4 regions of the Jezberella sp. genome follow, and region 3 is predicted to be linked to each of the others. Evidence: predicted binding sites of a transcription regulator. Region 3 holds the regulator's gene; each other region holds the start of a gene.
The links. Region 3 encodes sigma-54, which starts transcription at its own class of promoters, with help from an activator protein. Its sites were predicted from a motif close to TGGCANGNAANCTGCTTT; they were not measured.
Positions count from the first base shown of each region.

Region 1 (4,200 bases), on a different contig from region 3:
TAACCGACCAGTTGCAAGCGCTTGGCCTTGTACGTCATAGGCCACGGCATGAACACATGCTGCGTCCATCTCGTCGACCTCTTCCTCGGGGGGCACCCCTTGTTCAATGACAAAGACGGCATGCCTGATGGGCAGCGCGTCTTGTTGCATCTCATGCCAAGGCCCCAATCTTATGTTTACGTCATGGCGATGCATTTCAATCTCTTTTTGCCTGTCATTCATGAGCTCAATCAATTCGCGTTTAGCCAGCCACCCCATGTGCTAACCCGTATCACGATAGTGCAACATAGCTGACCTTAAGTTGCATAGGATACCAACATCCTGCGGCACACTTGAGACAAGCATGTCCAACGTTGTCTGTTAAATTCCCAGCAAACATCATTTGAGACGAGGCACTTATGGCATTGCTTGCACCACGAAATTTTGCACTATGGATTGCCATGGCAGGTGCCGCGATTGGGACAGGGCTCATGCTATTGGGTTCTCCTTACTGGTTACTGCTAGCGCTGCCCTCTTGGTTGTTGGTGGCGGTCGGGTTTAGAGACCTTCATCAATCACATCACGCGATCCTGCGCAATTACCCCATCATTGGTCATATCCGATTTTTTCTCGAGTTCATCCGGCCTGAGATCAGGCAATATCTACTCGAGAACGATACAGAAGAGGCCCCCTTTGCTAGGGTCAAACGCTCGTTGGCTTATCAACGCGCTAAAAAGGCGAGTGATAAACGCCCGTTTGGTACCCAACTTGATGTGTATGGGGATCGTTATGAGTGGATTAATCATTCAATGGCGCCCACGAAAATAGCCGACATGGATTTTCGCATTACCGTGGGTGGGCCCGCCTGTTTGCAGCCAGTATCACTATCGGTCCTGAATATTTCGGCCATGAGTTTTGGGGCGCTGTCTGCCAATGCGGTACTCGCGCTCAACGAAGGTGCCAAAATCGGCAATTTTGCACACGATACGGGTGAAGGCGGCATCAGCAGTTACCACAAAAAGCCAGGGGGAGACTTAATCTGGAACATCGGTTCAGGCTACTTCGGTTGCCGTGATGAAAACGGCCGATTCTCTGAAACCAATTTCGTCGCTAATGCGAGCTTGCCTCAAGTACGCATGATCGAAATCAAATTGTCTCAAGGGGCAAAACCAGGCCATGGGGGGATTTTACCTGGTGCGAAAGTCACGGCCGAAATCGCGCTCGCCCGTGGTGTCAAAGAGGGTGAAGATTGCAATTCACCAGCGGCTCATACCGAATTCGACAGTCCCAAGGGTTTATTGCAATTCGTGCAGCGATTGCGCGCGCTGAGTGGTGGCAAACCCATTGGGTTTAAATTGTGTATCGGCCACACATGGGAGTGGTTCGGGATCGCCAAGGCCATGGTTGAAACGGGTATTACGCCAGATTTCATTGTTGTTGATGGCGCAGAGGGTGGCACAGGGGCCGCGCCAGTCGAATTCGTTGATCACGTTGGCACACCGCTGAGAGAGGGATTGCGTCTGGTGCACAATACTTTGGTTGGTCTCAATTTGCGGCACCTGATTAAAATCGGTGCCTCCGGTAAGATCGTATCCGCGTTCGACATGGCCTGTATCATGGCTCTTGGGGCAGACTGGTGTAACAGCGCTCGCGCGTTCATGTTTTCAATCGGATGCATTCAGGCACAAGCCTGTCACACCGATCGATGCCCCACCGGCGTGACCACACAGGATCCCCAACGACAAAAAGCACTGGTGGTGGCAGACAAGGCACCTCGTGTCGCCAGCTTTCATCAAAACACACTGCATGCGTTGGGCGAGTTGCTTGCGGCCGCAGGGCTTAAGCATCCAGACGATCTGCACACGCATCACATCGCGCGCCGCATGTCGTCGACGCAAGTCACGCTGCTCTCGTCGATATTTCCATCGATGCCCCCCGGCTCATTGCTCAGAGGCGAACTTCCTACTCGTGTGTTTCAAATTGGCTGGCCCATGGCAAGCGCGGACCGGTTCGCGCCTAACCAAGACTTGGGTGAGTCGTTAGCAAAAGCGCAAACCAACTCAGAACCGGTGATTGCCTGATCATCGCGTTTTATGCACCAACATGGTACTTTTTGCACTACTTGAGGGCGATCTCGAGGCAATTGAAAACGTTTATCGCCGTTTTATCCGTTCTTTCTATGTGACATTATTGTTGCAGCGCACATAGGCAGTCTGGCATGGCTCTTGCTTAGATCGTGACAAGTCAATCAATAATTAGTTTCCGAACTAATGTAATGAGTTTCAATCACTAAAGAGGATCTTCATGTTAACTTGGATAAAACGATCTCTAGCCTTAGCGGCAGTCGCGTTTATGTTGAGCGCGGCTAGTCTTAGCATCGCGCCCGTCGCGCATGCGCAAGACGCTAAACCGGCAGCCACAGCAGCGGCCGTTGCAGCACCTGCAGCCGCCGGCGATGCCGCGGCGGTCACGCCGCCGACCCCCAACAAAGGGGATACCGCATGGATGTTGATCTCAACGGCACTGGTTCTTCTCATGACATTGCCAGGTCTGGCTTTGTTCTACGGCGGCTTAACGCGGGCGAAAAACATCCTGTCGGTCTGCGCTCAGTGTATGGTGATTTTTTCTTTAATTACTGTCCTCTGGTCGATCTATGGCTATAGCCTCGCGTTCACCGAGGGCTCAGCTTGGATCGGAAAATTCGACCGATTATTTCTGGCTGGATTGACGCCGGATACCAATGCAGCCACTTTCAGCAAGGGCGTTGTCATTCCTGAGTTTGTCTTCATGGCGTTTCAGGCGGTCTTTGCAACGATCACATGCTGTCTGATCATCGGTGCTTTTGCTGAGCGTGCCAAGTTTTCTGCAATCCTGTGCTTCATGGTGTTGTGGTTCACCTTCAGCTACCTGCCGATTGCCCACATGGTTTGGTTCTGGCCTGGTCCAGACGACGTCAAAGATGCCGCTTCACTTGATGCGATGACAGCCAAGGCAGGCTGGTTGTTTCAGAAAGGGGTGCTTGATTTCGCCGGTGGTACTGTCGTTCATATCAATGCGGCCATTGCCGGTCTGGTTGGCTCATTTGTGATTGGCAAGCGCCTCGGTTACGGCCGCGAAATCATGAAGCCACACAACATGGTTCATGTCATGACGGGCGCATCGCTACTGTGGTTCGGCTGGTTCGGATTCAACGCTGGCTCAGCGCTTGAAGCCAATGGCACAGCTGCTCTCGCCTTTGTGAACACCTTCTTGGCAACCGCTGCTGCAGTATTAGGCTGGACCTTTGCTGAGTGGATTTCTAAAGGCAAGCCATCCGTGCTGGGTGGTGCATCGGGTTGCGTCGCAGGTTTGGTGGCCATCACCCCCGCTGCTGGTTTTGTCGGCCCGATGGGCGCCCTGGTCATTGGTGCGCTAGCTGGCATTGTTTGTTTATGGGGTGTCAACGGTCTGAAAAAGCTGTTGGGTTCAGACGACTCCTTGGATGTCTTCGGTGTACATGGTGTTGGCGGGATATTGGGTGCCCTTCTAACAGGCGTGTTTGCAGCCCCCTCCTTGGGCGGCACAGGCATCTACGACTACGTCACCAATGCTACTGCCAAAGACTACGACATGCTCGGTCAACTCTGGATTCAGTCCCAAGGCGTCCTGACGACGTTGATCTGGTCAGGTGTGGTCTCGTTCATTGCCTTCAAATTGGTCGATATCGTGATCGGACTGCGTGTCCCAGAGGATGAAGAGCGTGAAGGCCTTGACATCACCTCGCATGGCGAGTCTGCCTACGAAAATTAAGCTTCACCTTAATCAGTTTGCTTTAAGCACGTGCTAAATAACTCCCGGAGCACTCATGCAACTCTTATCGAAATCTGTCACTGTCCTTGCCTTGGCATGCACATTAACGGGCGCGGCTTACACCCAGGTCGCACTGGCGGAAGAACCCGCAGCGGCCCCAAGCCCATTTACGGCCAACGCCTCTGTGGTTAGCGAATACCGGTATCGTGGTCTCTCGCAATCAAACTTTCAACCAGCTGTCCAAGGTGGGTTTGACTACGCGCATGAGAGCGGTTTCTACATCGGCAATTGGAACTCAACCATTAGCTGGATCTCTGATGCCAACAAAGGCACGTCAGCCCCCATCGAAATGGACTTTTATGGTGGCTACAAGCACGACTGGTCTGAGGGTTTCATCGCTGACGTCGGCATCTTGCAATATTATTATCCATC
Region 1 covers NZ_CBAZRM010000012.1:36,359-40,558, reverse strand. The annotation lists gene AC1W8Y_RS10640 (GNAT family N-acetyltransferase) at 1-222, opposite strand, end outside; gene AC1W8Y_RS10635 (FMN-binding glutamate synthase family protein) at 399-2,060, shown strand; gene AC1W8Y_RS10630 (ammonium transporter) at 2,284-3,768, shown strand; gene AC1W8Y_RS10625 (TorF family putative porin) at 3,824-4,200, shown strand, end outside.
Region 1: a site for sigma-54 is predicted at 2,194-2,211, ahead of AC1W8Y_RS10630 (ammonium transporter). Genes of this name have one in related genera too.

Region 2 (4,200 bases), on a different contig from region 3:
TTTGAATTCGTGTCTTCCATGTCGTCTCAGACGGTATTTTTCTTTCAATTGCTTAAGATAACTGTTGGGGTCATTATGAATCCCTCTCAACATCATGGATCGTTCCAATTTTCCATGTTTCAGACATTCGTCAACACTCGCAGTTGCCCAGGCACAGGGATTTGGTAGCTAGAGACAATGTTCAACTATCGCTAGCTGATGGGTGCGTACCGTTCCTATGGCAGCGATGACTGCTTTGGAGAAGGCAGATCGTAAAACGCTAAGTCGGCTTGCAGCCCAAAGCGGCGCCGTCGAACCTGTTATAGCGACACCAGAAAATTGATATACGGTGGTCAGGGACTTCCGGAGAAGTTGATCCGTCAGACCGGAATATGCATTGATGCCTTATCTCATTGGGAAACATCCTGGCCATCAATATGCCGTTTTGGAATGTCTTTTGGTGATCTCTGTTTCCGCATTTCTTCAAAATAAGAGTCCTCTAATACAGATGGCATCCAAAGAGAGTCCGCAAACTTTTCGAAATCCGACTTAGACAGCAACGGGCCGACCTTACCGCCATTCGAGTCAATTGGCTGCGAGTGCTTCTTCATGGTTACTCCTAGTCAAATTGTCCGCCTTATGTCCTGCGCGATCAAAACAATCTTGACGTGGCAAACCTGAAAATAAGGCTGTTTCGGTTGACAGCCTTTGATCGCTCAAGATATCCGATTCGCGTGGTCAAGTCAACCAGACTGTTCAGTCATGTCTTTGAAATAGTTAGAGCGAATTTATTTACAAATAAATTTACACTTTTGCCACTTTCAATTTTGAAAAATTTGTATTTCACCAATGAAAATGGCATAAATCTTGTTATTCGCATAAGGCGATTAAAGTCTCCGGTAAACTTTTCCTTTTTAACGCCCATGTTGTTAGCCGTGTCAATAAAGCCAGCGGGGTCATGAAGATGGCCCCGTTTTTTTTATGGCGTTTTTGCTAGCCCATCGAAAAACACAAAATGATCGCTTGATCTTGCCCCACGCTCGCTTCTCCTCTTGAAATTTTGTTGGTCAATCCCTAAATAGTCAGTACCCGGATGCCTTAAGGGTCTGGGCAATGAAACTTGCTTAAATTTAAGGAGAAAATGATGACCTACACGCTAGGTAGAAACGTGCTGTTGAATTCAATTGGTTTTGATCGGCTGATCGATGCGTTTGAGCAAATGAGCTCAAGTGACGGCGTCAATAAAGCCCAGAGCTATCCACCCTATAACATCGTCAAAATCAGTGAGCGTGACTACGCCATTGAGATTGCGATCGCTGGTTTCAAACAAGACGAAATCGACATCACGTCTGAAGGCAGCAAGTTGACGGTGACAGGGAAGTTTAAGTCTGAGCCGGTTGGTGAATATCTGCACAAAGGCATTGCGAATCGTGACTTTAAACATGACTTCACGCTCGCTGAGACAGTGGTGGTTCGTTCGGCTGATATTGAAAGCGGTTTGTTGGTGATTAGGCTTGAAAACGTGATCCCCGCTGAGAAACTGCCCCGCAAGATCTCGATCGGCGGCGCTGGCCGACTGTTGCCAGAAGACGCGCAGGATAAGTTAGCGGCTTAAGACCGTCCCGTGGCGCTAGTCAGAGCTGTCTGCTGACTAGCGTCACCACCTGAGATTGGCACAAATATTGCTTCTACCCTTAAACAAAACAGGGAGACGCAATACCGTGCAACCACCATTCGCTGGAATCACTCGCAGACCAGCTTGCGCCGAGGCCACAGATACAGATTCGGCGTGGATCACGCGCGTGTCCGCTGAGCCCTCTAGTCAGCCGCAATCGCAGGCTGGCGCTGGCCCACTGGATGGCTTGCGCTTTGCCGTCAAAGACAATATTGACGTGGCGGGTTTACCGACAACCGCCGGATGCTCGGCTTTTGCTTACTCGCCGAGCGAGCACGCGCAGGTGGTAGACCACTTGCTTCGGGCTGGTGCGCGCCTGATAGGCAAAACCAACCTCGATCAGTTTGCTTGCGGTCTCAACGGAACACGTTCTCCCTACGGCGCGGTTCCTAATGCAATCAACGCGGCCTATGTTTCGGGCGGATCCAGTTCCGGCTCGGCTTACGTCGTGGCCAAAGGCCTGGCCGACTTCTCTCTGGGCACGGATACGGCAGGCTCGGGACGTGTGCCCGCTGGTCTGAACAACCTTGTGGGCCTGAAGCCGACCCGTGGTTTGATTTCGGCCCGAGGCGTGGTGCCCGCAGCACAAAACGTCGATTGCGTCTCGATTTTTGCAGCGACAGTCTCAACGGCAGCGAAGGTGTTGCAGGCGTGTATAGGCTATGACGAGGCGGATCCGTTTTCCCGAAGGGTTACGATGGCTTCGAAACCCTTACCAGCAAAGTTTCGCTTTGGCGTACCCGATACCCTTGAATTCTTTGGCGACAAACTCGCTGAGGCGGCTTTTACCCAGTCTCTGGATCAGCTGACGCGCCTCGGTGGTACCGCGGTGACGATTAATTACGCACCGCTTGCGCAGGCCGCGGCCATGCTCTACGACAGTGCATTGGTCAGTCAGCGCTATACCGCCATTCAAGCATTTTTTGATGCCCATGAAGAAGAGGTGATCGAGCCGGTACGCAGCATCATCGCCAAAGGACGGCAATATAGCGCCGCTGACTACATTCGTGCTGAGATTGAGATGTTGGCCCTCAGTCAGGTAGCCCGGCGGATGTGGCAAGAGATCGATGTCCTGTTTGTGCCGACCGCACCGACGCACTACACCATCGATCAAATGCAAGCAGATCCTGTCGCCCTTAACCGTAACCTTGGGCAATACACCAACTTCGTTAACCTGTTTGACTACGCTGCGCTGTCGGTACCGAGTCTGATCAGGCCCGATGGATTGCCCTTTGGCGTCACCCTGATTGGCCCAGCTGGCAGCGATTGGCAATTGGCCGATCTGGGCCAGCGTTATCACCACGCCACGGATTTATCGCTTGGCGCCACCTCGCAGACCTTGCCTGAGCCAGAGCCCATCGCAGCTTTGCAGACGCCCGCTACCGTACGGGTCGCTGTATTGGGGGCACACCTGAGCGGCATGCCGTTGAACTGGCAACTGACAGAGCGGGATGCCACCTTGGTCGAAGCTACGCATACAGCACCTGACTATCGCTTTTTTGCGTTAGCAGACTCGCAACCGCCCAAACCTGGTTTGTTGCGTGTGGAGTCAGGCCAGGGGGCCGCAATCGCCCTCGAGATCTGGGAGATGCCGCTAACCCACTACGGTTCATTCGTTGCGTCGATCCCAGCCCCGCTGGGCATTGGTACCTTGACACTCGCCGATGGCTCTTCAGTGCAAGGCTTCGTTTGTGAAGCACAAGCGCTAACAACAGCGACGGATATTACTCATCTGGGCGGATGGCGCGCCTACGTAAACAGCTTGACCCACTCAACCAATTGACCTTTTACTCACCCTTGGAGTTCTTCATGACCCATCGCACCTTGACAGCTAAGCCCTTTGTCTCCACTTCGCGCCGCAAGCTATTACAAGCAGGGGCGGCCACTGGTGCATTGAGCGTGCTGGGAACCCCATCGCTCGTTCACGCGCAAAGCACCCCAAAAATTCGAATCGGCTATTGGCCCATAGCGGCAGGTCTGCCCTTTTACGCGGCGCTTGAAAAGGGTTACTTCAAAGAGGCGGGTCTGGACGTTGAGGGCGTTAAATTCGCCAGTGCCGCACAGATTATGGAAGCGATGCTTGCCGGTCGTTGTGACGGTAGCGCCAACGGTACCGGCTCAGCCAACTTGGGCATCGGTGAAGTTGCCTCCCCCGGTACCTTTAAAATCTTTGCGTCCAACCCAAGTAATGTCAAAGACGTGTTGGACGAATTTTTAGTCGCCTCTAGCAGCCCCGTAAAAACCATGGCTGAGCTCAAAGGCAAAAAAGTTGCCAGTGGCCCTGGCATTCAAAACCTAACACTGGCCAGAACAGTACTTGAGCGTGCAGGTGCAACCGGGGCTACCGTGATTGAACTGCCGATTGCACAACACGTGGCAGCACTTGCCGCAGGTCAGGTTGATGCTGTCTATACCCTGGAGCCGACCGGGACGATTGGTCGCTTGAATGGTGCCACCCGCGTCTTGGAAGCTGGCGTCATCTCTAAGTACATCCTCGGTGATGCGATGGCGCCGTGGTTCGGTGGTTCGGCCTCACTGACCGCAGA
Region 2 covers NZ_CBAZRM010000007.1:57,493-61,692, forward strand. The annotation lists gene AC1W8Y_RS06890 (LysR family transcriptional regulator) at 1-20, opposite strand, end outside; gene AC1W8Y_RS06895 (hypothetical protein) at 390-590, opposite strand; gene AC1W8Y_RS06900 (Hsp20 family protein) at 1,124-1,594, shown strand; gene atzF (allophanate hydrolase) at 1,701-3,437, shown strand; gene AC1W8Y_RS06910 (ABC transporter substrate-binding protein) at 3,464-4,200, shown strand, end outside.
Region 2: a site for sigma-54 is predicted at 1,651-1,668, ahead of atzF (allophanate hydrolase). Genes of this name have one in related genera too.

Region 3 (4,200 bases):
CCGTTGGCATGGGCAAGGCATTTGGTGGCGTGTTTGATATTGCACGCGACCAGATGCGACTGTTTCGACCAGGCCAAGAACGCCGCGACGACAGCAAAGACGACGTCATTGATGGTCTCGATAATCCTGAGATCGCCAAGCGCTTTGGCGATGCATTCACCAGCGCAAAAAACGACATCGAACTGATTCAGGCGGCGGCCCCTGCGTTTGATCGTGCTGCCTTCCTGGCGGGCAAACAAACCCCTGTATTTTTCGGCTCTGCCATCAACAACTTTGGCGTACAAGAGGTGCTGGATGCGCTCGTCGATCAGGCCCCACCACCTGGTTCCCGAAGCGCTACTGAACGGCAGGTCAATCCTGAAGAGCCAAAATTCACTGGCGTTGTGTTCAAAGTACAGGCCAATATGGATCCGGCACATCGCGATCGCGTCGCCTTTGTCAGGGTCAGTTCGGGGAAATTCAATCGCGGGATGCGGCTAAAAGTATCCCGTAATGGTAAGGAAATCAGACCCAATAACGTCGTGTCCTTTTTGTCACAACGCCGTGAATTGGTTGATGAGGCTTACGCGGGTGATGTGATTGGTATTCCCAATCACGGGATCTTGCATCTTGGCGATGTTCTCACCGAGGGAGAATCCCTGCACTTTACCGGTTTACCGTTTTTTGCACCTGAACTGTTTCAAGCAGTTGAAGTCAAAGATCCTTTACGTATCAAACAGTTACGCACAGGCCTAGCTCAGCTTGGTGAAGAAGGTGCCATTCAAGTATTTCGACCCATTGCCGCAGGCGGGGCTTTACTGCTCGGGGCGGTCGGCCAACTACAGTTTGAAGTCGTCGCGCACAGGCTCGCTGCCGAATATGGCTGTGAAGCACGCATGATGCCCTCGCGCTACAGCATGGCCAGATGGATTACTGCTGAAGACCCTAAGGAATTACGCAAATTTATCGACGCGAATGCCTCACATATCGCCTATGATGTTGTCGAAGCGCCAGCCTTTTTGGTAACGTCTGGCGCTCAACTTCGCGTCGCAGAAGAGCGCTATCCCTCGATACGTTTTCATGCCATGCGCGAACACGGCGCAGCCCCTTCGGCTGCTCACTAACTGAGACGAAAGACCATGTCATGGCGCGTGTTAATCGGATTTCTGTTGATTGTTGCAGTTGCCTGTTGGCAAGGTGGGATCAAACTCGGGGAGTGGTTGGTCAATAAGGCACCCGCAAGTATTGCTTCAGCCAACGATGCCAAAATCCAGAGCGCACTTGACGACAAAAGCAAGCAAACCCTCGCCGAACCACCACAACCACGGACAGACGGGACGCTTGGACAGCCAAAAAGCATTGCACCGGTTGAATGGTCGATCGTGCGTACCCACGTCGATGGCGTTGTGCGTGATTCTGAGGACATGATCCGTATTGACGTACCAAAAGCCGAGGCTGATATGCCTGATCGTGCGTTGTCTGCGGGCGGTACGCAATGGCCGCAAGGGCCGTCTGATATTGTCACCATCGACGCACCCAACACGCCTTTGGCGCCACGCTCGCCCGACGTGCCAAACCGCCCTGCCGAGCCGTTAAAACCAGCAACTCCCAACAGACTGGTGATCTCTTGGCAACAGGCGTTAAAAAATGATCTGGATCAATGCAGCAAACTGAAATTCTTTGATCGCCCACGCTGTGTTGAGCAAGCGCAACGCAGATATTGCGAACCCAACCACGCGTGGGGGCAAGCAAGTAATTGCCCTAATCCCAACGCGTCATTAAGCCACCCCGGAGGCGGTTAAGATCGTCAGTTCGCCTGTGCTTGTGATTTTCTAAGCGGCGCGGTGGGTATACGCAGTACTTCACGATATTTCGCCACGGTTCGCCTCGCAACGCTAATACCGTCCTTCTCAAGCAAGCTAACCAGTTGACTGTCAGACAGCGGTTTATGCCGGTCCTCAGCGTCAATCAAGGCCTTGATGCGCGTCTGGATCGCGGTAGCAGAGGTCGCTTCGCCCCCCCCTGATGAGGCTAAGCCTGTACTAAAGAACCGCTTTAGCTCAACCGTTCCGAAAGGGGTGAGTATGAATTTTTGCGTTGTCGCCCGCGAAATGGTCGACTCGTGCATCCCAAGTTCGCCAGCCACATCTTTCAACGTTAAGGGTCTTATTGCCTGCCAGCCTTGCAAGAAAAAATCTTGCTGATAATGAACGATGACTTCAGCCACTCTGCGGATGGTGTCAAAGCGCTGGGCCACATTACGGATGAGCCACCGCGCCTCTTGCAACTTACCATGCAAGTCGGCATTTGCGCCTGACCGTGCCGTACCAAGGGCTTTCGCATACATTTCGTTCACGCGCAGTTTGGGCATGACCGCATCATTCAGAAATACCCGCCAATCGGCATCGACTTTGCGAACGATGACGTCGGGGACGGCAAATTCAGCGGCGGGACGCGTCCAGTTAGAAGCGGGTCTCGGGTTCAGTTTCAAAATGAGTCCGTGAGCCAGCTTCAGCTGGCTTACATCACAACCCAGCATATCGCGGAGTTTGCCCATGTTACCGGTCGCCAATATAGGCAAACCGATCCTGCAAATTTCACGAGCCAGCGCCAATATGTTGCGGTCTCCTGCCTCAGGATATTGACTCAAATCCGCATACTGCAACTGTAGGTCAAGGCACTCAGACAGATCGCGAGCACCAATCCCCGGTGGGTCAAACGAATGCAACAAGTTCACCGCAACCGCAAAATCGTCGATTGTTAAGCCAAGCGCAGGATCCATCCACGTCACAATCTCTTCCAGCGGTGACGCCAGCAATCCATCGTCGTCCAGTTCCTCGATCAAAATCTCGACCAGCGCCGCATCTCGCACCGAAAAACGGGTGGTCTTCAATTGATCCAGCAAATAATCACGCAAACTGCTCTGCACCGCAGACTCGGGCCGAACATCCTGGTCATCATCGCGTGAATCGCGAGACGACTTGAAATCGGCGGATAACGTGGTTGAATCGAACTCGGCATCTGAATTCGTTGACGCTTTCGCGTCTGCCCCAGCATCGTGGCTGTCGACATTTGCAACAGGGGTCGCCATCGCGTCGTAATTCATGGGCACTTGCCCAGCCGCGTCCGCCGAGACTTTTTCGTCCCGTTCGCTGTCCTGTCCTTGTGACTCAAGCAGTGGGTTTTCGGCCAGCGCCCGGGACACCTCTGATTCGAGGTCAAGCGTCGACAGCTGCAAAATCCGTAAGGATTGCTGCAGGGCTGGGGTCAACGTCAACTGTTGACTGGTTCTCAGTTCGAGTAATTGTCTGCTCATGGGTACAATATTGTGCATGATGATCTCACTCAATACACAAAATCGCCACCAAGATCGGCGTTTATTACAAAAAATGTGCATCCAGCTCGCTTGGTTGCCCGTGTTAATCCGTTTGCTGGTCGTGGGCGTGGTTGGTCTGGCCTGGTTCTCAATCTGCGTCACGGTCTTACAAAGAACAGCTGGGCTGCGCTATGACAGCATTAGCTTCCTGAATATTCTCGGGCCTCAAGTGCTCGATTTCCTCAACCGTATCAATTGGTATATCTGGGCTGGTTTGCTGCTGATTGTGACATTGTTCATTCTCGGTGCGATCAGAAGCTATCTCATCAAAAGTATCTTAGCCGGCCGAAATGCACTGGTGCCACTCGACTTGATTGAAACACTCGCTACACAGCTGTCACCCGAGGCGCTGGATGTTCTTAAATGGGTCTGGAAGGACAAAGAAGTACCCATCAACTACGGCCATATTCGGACAACCTTAAAACAATTGAGAAGTGGGCGCGTCCGAAAACTCGCCCTGGCTCGTGCCCAAAAAGCCGCCATTGATGCAGCGCTGGCAGCGAGTGGCATCGGCCCGTCGGCGAGTGTTGAAAAATCCCCAAGCGCCTCACGCGGTCAGTCAACCGGTTGAGCGCAAGTTGCTTTTATTATCGATTTATGTTCGACTAGCGACATGGATGCAATTTTTATGACGCACTCCGGTGACGTCTCAACTTCGAAAATCGATCTCGGCCTTGCTGTCGAGGGCGTTCGTTCGTCTGTTGCATCTCGCGATCTATCGCACACCCCTCTATCGCTACTACTAGCGATCGGTTGCCGGGCCTAGCGTCCCGTGGCAGTCCGGCAGCCATCCGCCACCCATTCATACTAAAACCTGGCAAGATCCTGTCAGGTCTACATGCTAA
Region 3 covers NZ_CBAZRM010000011.1:94,562-98,761, forward strand. The annotation lists gene AC1W8Y_RS10215 (peptide chain release factor 3) at 1-1,103, shown strand, start outside; gene AC1W8Y_RS10220 (hypothetical protein) at 1,119-1,781, shown strand; gene rpoN (RNA polymerase factor sigma-54) at 1,787-3,295, opposite strand; gene AC1W8Y_RS10230 (hypothetical protein) at 3,369-3,926, shown strand.

Region 4 (4,200 bases), on a different contig from region 3:
TCAGGCAAGTCATTGAGCGCGTCATTGACGCCATGTCAGGCTCGCCTTCTGCGTTCACGTTGACAAATGTTCAGCATACAGACGAGTCGCTGATCGTCGTCGCTCACGATATCTCTCCGGCCGACATGGTGCGATTGCGTGGCGCGAGCTTCGCGGGTTTTGCGACAGACCTTGGTGGCCCCACATCCCATACGGCCATTGTTGCTAGAAGTATGGCGGTACCTGCGGTCGTGGGTTTAGGTCATGTCCGTTCGCTCGTTGCTGATGGCGACGTGGTGGTTTTGGATGGCGCGTCGGGCACAGTGATCGTCAATCCGCCAGATTTTGCACTGCAAGAATATCGACAGATGCAGGCAGAGTTTCGTCGTTATCGAGAAGAACTCGCCCTCCTTAAAAACGTGCCTGCGGTGACCTTGGATGGCCACCGTATCGGTATGCTGGCCAATATCGAGTTGCCCGAAGAGGCCGCCCTCGCTGTGGCAAATGGCGCCGATGGGATCGGTTTGTTTCGCAGTGAGTTCCTCTTCATTGGTAAGACTGACCTGCCCAATGAAGAAGAGCAATATCAAGCTTATGCGACGGTTGTTAAAACCATGGAAGGTCGACCTGTCACGATTCGTACGCTTGATATTGGTGCCGATAAGACATTAGATGGCGAGTTAGCGGTCACCATGAACCCAGCTCTCGGTCAACGGGCTATCAGGTACTGCTTGGCTCGGCCAGAGTTATTCGCCACTCAATTGCGGGCGATTTTACGTGCGTCTGCCCACGGCAAGGTCAAAATCCTGATTCCGATGATCGCGCACCTGCATGAGATACAAGCCACCAAAGCGGCAGTCCGCGCTGCGATGCAAGAACTCGATGAGCGCGGTGAGCCATACGACCTAAACGTTGAACTCGGTGCCATGGTAGAAGTTCCGGCCATTGCCATCGCGATCGAGCCATTTGTACAAGTTTTAGACTTTCTTTCGATCGGCACGAACGACCTCATCCAATACACATTGGCCATTGACAGAACCGATTCAGAAGTAGCCTCTCTTTACGATCCGCTTCACCCAGCTGTCCTGAGACTCATTGCCAATACGATTAATGCGGGAGAAAGAGCAGGCAAGCCCGTGTCGGTTTGTGGCGAAATGGCAGGTGACTCAAAGCTTACCCGACTGCTTCTTGGATTAGGCTTGACTGAATTCTCGATGCATCCCCAGCAGTTGTTGGACGTTAAACGGGAAATACGTCGGGCTCATTCAAATGCCCTAAGGACTGAGGTCGCAACGATTCTTAATCGAGGTCAACCCATTGACCCCGATTTTTTGAACTCACAGGATTAAAGGGCCGCTTCGCCTGTTTCACCGGTTCTGATTCGTACCACTTGTTCAAGTGCTGCGACAAAAATCTTACCGTCGCCAATCTTCCCGGTTCTAGCTGCTTGTTCGATGGTCTCTATCGCTTGATCGACCAAGTTGTCGGCCACGGCTGCTTCAACCCTTAATTTTGGTAAAAAATCGACGGCATATTCGGCACCACGGTAGAGTTCGGTGTGACCTTTTTGCCGACCAAAGCCTTTAACCTCTGTAACAGTCAGACCTTGAACTCCTAAGGTCGATAACGCGACCCTGACTTCATCGAGCTTGAACGGTTTAATGATTGCAATAATCAGCTTCATGGATCTATCCCTAAGTCTATTGTTGTAACGGTTGAGATAAAGCAAATTTCATGCCAATAAATGGCTAGATGCGGGTTCATGCCTACCCTTAAACCTTGAAGGTTTTTGCGTGATTTTGACAAAATCATGACAGCGCATACAAAATCGCTCCATAACAGTGCATTTTCGAGTCGCACGCCCCAAATTGGTATTTTTTTACCAAGTATGGTTAGACGTCGATTCGTTACAACGAATGGTCTAGTTGTAAACTATGACCAGATCGTCGTTTCACTTTTTGCAAGGATTCGCCATGAAACCGAACGTTTGGATTGAACAGGTGCAACAGAACTTGTCTGAACTGGTTGCCAAGAGCCCAGCGGCAGATATTGAGCGTAACGTCCGTGCCATGATGGGTAGCGCTTTCAATAAGATGGATCTAGTCACACGAGAAGATTTTGATGCTCAATCAAGCCTTCTGCGCCTGACAACAGAGCGAGTAACTGTGCTCGAGACCCAAGTGCGTGCGCTTGAGGCTCGCATCGCAGCGCTTGAAGCAGGTGCTATTTAGGCATTTTTTTGCGCAGACGTTTCTATCCTGACGATCTTTATCTTTGTTTTAGACAACCATACACTTCGGCCTTTTTAGGCTGACGTATGACACTAGCCGTATTAAATAGCCGAGCGCTGGTCGGCATGGTTGCACTGCCTGTCAATGTAGAGGTGCACCTTGGTACTGGTTTACCAAGCTTCACCGTCGTCGGGCTCGCAGATGCAGAAGTTAAAGAAAGTCGGGAACGAGTACGAGCAGCTATTCAAAGTAGCGGCTTTGAGTTCCCGAACGGGCGGATCACCGTTAATTTGGCGCCCGCGGATTTGCCAAAGGAGTCGGGTCGTTTCGACCTACCCATCGCCTTGGGCGTATTGCTGATCTCTGGCCAAATTGATCTGCCTGAACTATCCGTCACCTCGTCGAAAGACAATTTCGTCTCTCGACTGAGCCAATTCGTCTTTGCCGGTGAGCTGTCGCTGACAGGCGCGTTGATGCCGATTCGCGGGGCAATCACGATCGCCATGGAAGTGTCGCGTCATCCCCAGATTCGTGGCTTGATCGTGCCCAGACTGAGCGCCGAGCACGCCAGTCGAGCGTTGTTGGACAAGGTATTTGCTGCAGACACACTCAAACAAGTGGTTGATTTTCTGTGTGACCGTTGCGAATTGTCGTCTATTGCTTTGAAAGCGTTGCCAAATAAGCAACATCATGGTCGCCCCTGTATGGGGGAAGTGCAAGGGCAAGCGACTGCTCGGCGAGCGCTCGAAGTCGCTGCAACCGGGTTTCACAGCATGTTGTTGATTGGTCCACCAGGGGTTGGTAAAAGCATGCTGGCGAATTGTTTGCCTGGCATTTTGCCGCCGCTACTGACGACTGAGCAAGTCGAAGTGGCGGCCATTGCCTCATATGCTGAGTCAACCGACCTTAACCTAGCGGATCGACCATTTAGAGCGCCTCATCATAGCGCCTCACCCGCTGCGATCGTTGGCGGCGGGCGTATCCCGCAACCAGGTGAAATTACGCTGGCGCATCACGGCGTTCTTTTTTTAGACGAAATCCCTGAATTTGATCGCCGCACCCTTGAAGCCCTTCGAGAGCCCCTGGAAAATCAGCAAATTTCAATTGCCCGTGCAAACCACAAAATCACCTTTCCAGCAAACTTTCAGCTGATTGCAACCATGAATCCGTGTCCCTGTGGTTATCGCGGTGATTCCGGCGGGCGTTGCCGGTGCTCAGCTCAAGACATTCGACGCTACCAAGCCAAATTATCTGGGCCGTTGCTGGATCGCATTGATATTGTTGTGTGGTTACCGTCTGCCTGTCGTGAGCAGAATAGACAGACACCCGCTGAGAAATCAGCGGTCATTCGGCCAAGAGTGCAGTGCGCGCACGCCCGAGCCACACAGCGTCAGGGCGTTGCTAATGCTCGTTTAACAGGCACGTCACTCAACCGATACTGTATTTTGGACACCGCTGCGCAAGCGCTAATCCAGATGCTAACCCTACGCTATCGCTTATCCAATCGCTCTGTTGCCCGTCTACAGCGGGTGGCTCGAACCTGCGCAGACTTGGATGCGGCAACAGAAATTTCAACCGTGCATCTCGCCGAGGCGTTTAAATATCGAATAGAGAATCTGAGTCACTTTACACAGTAACTTGAAGGCGAAACTTGCGTAAAACCCAAAAACCATATTATAATCAAAGGCTTTCCCGCTTAAGTATATGAGCTTAAGTACATGAGCTTAAGTACATGAGCTTAAGTACATGAAGTCAATAATTGACGTCAATGTTGACATCAGTGATGATTTTTGTCTCTTGTGAATCGGCTCTTTCGAGTGACCACAAGGCGGTGGGGTTAGAAGTCGCATGCGCTTCAGGTTACCAAGATTTGCCTTAGGCAAAGCACCTGTGGGACACGCGTTTATTAAGCAAGGATCATTCATCATGCCTAAGATGAAAACCAAGAAAAGTGCTGCAAAGCGCTTTCAGGTCCGCGGTAGCGGATCAA
Region 4 covers NZ_CBAZRM010000003.1:84,204-88,403, forward strand. The annotation lists gene ptsP (phosphoenolpyruvate--protein phosphotransferase) at 1-1,328, shown strand, start outside; gene AC1W8Y_RS03065 (P-II family nitrogen regulator) at 1,325-1,663, opposite strand; gene AC1W8Y_RS03070 (accessory factor UbiK family protein) at 1,953-2,210, shown strand; gene AC1W8Y_RS03075 (YifB family Mg chelatase-like AAA ATPase) at 2,297-3,847, shown strand; gene rpmI (50S ribosomal protein L35) at 4,137-4,200, shown strand, end outside.
Region 4: a site for sigma-54 is predicted at 1,702-1,719, ahead of AC1W8Y_RS03065 (P-II family nitrogen regulator). Genes of this name have one in related genera too.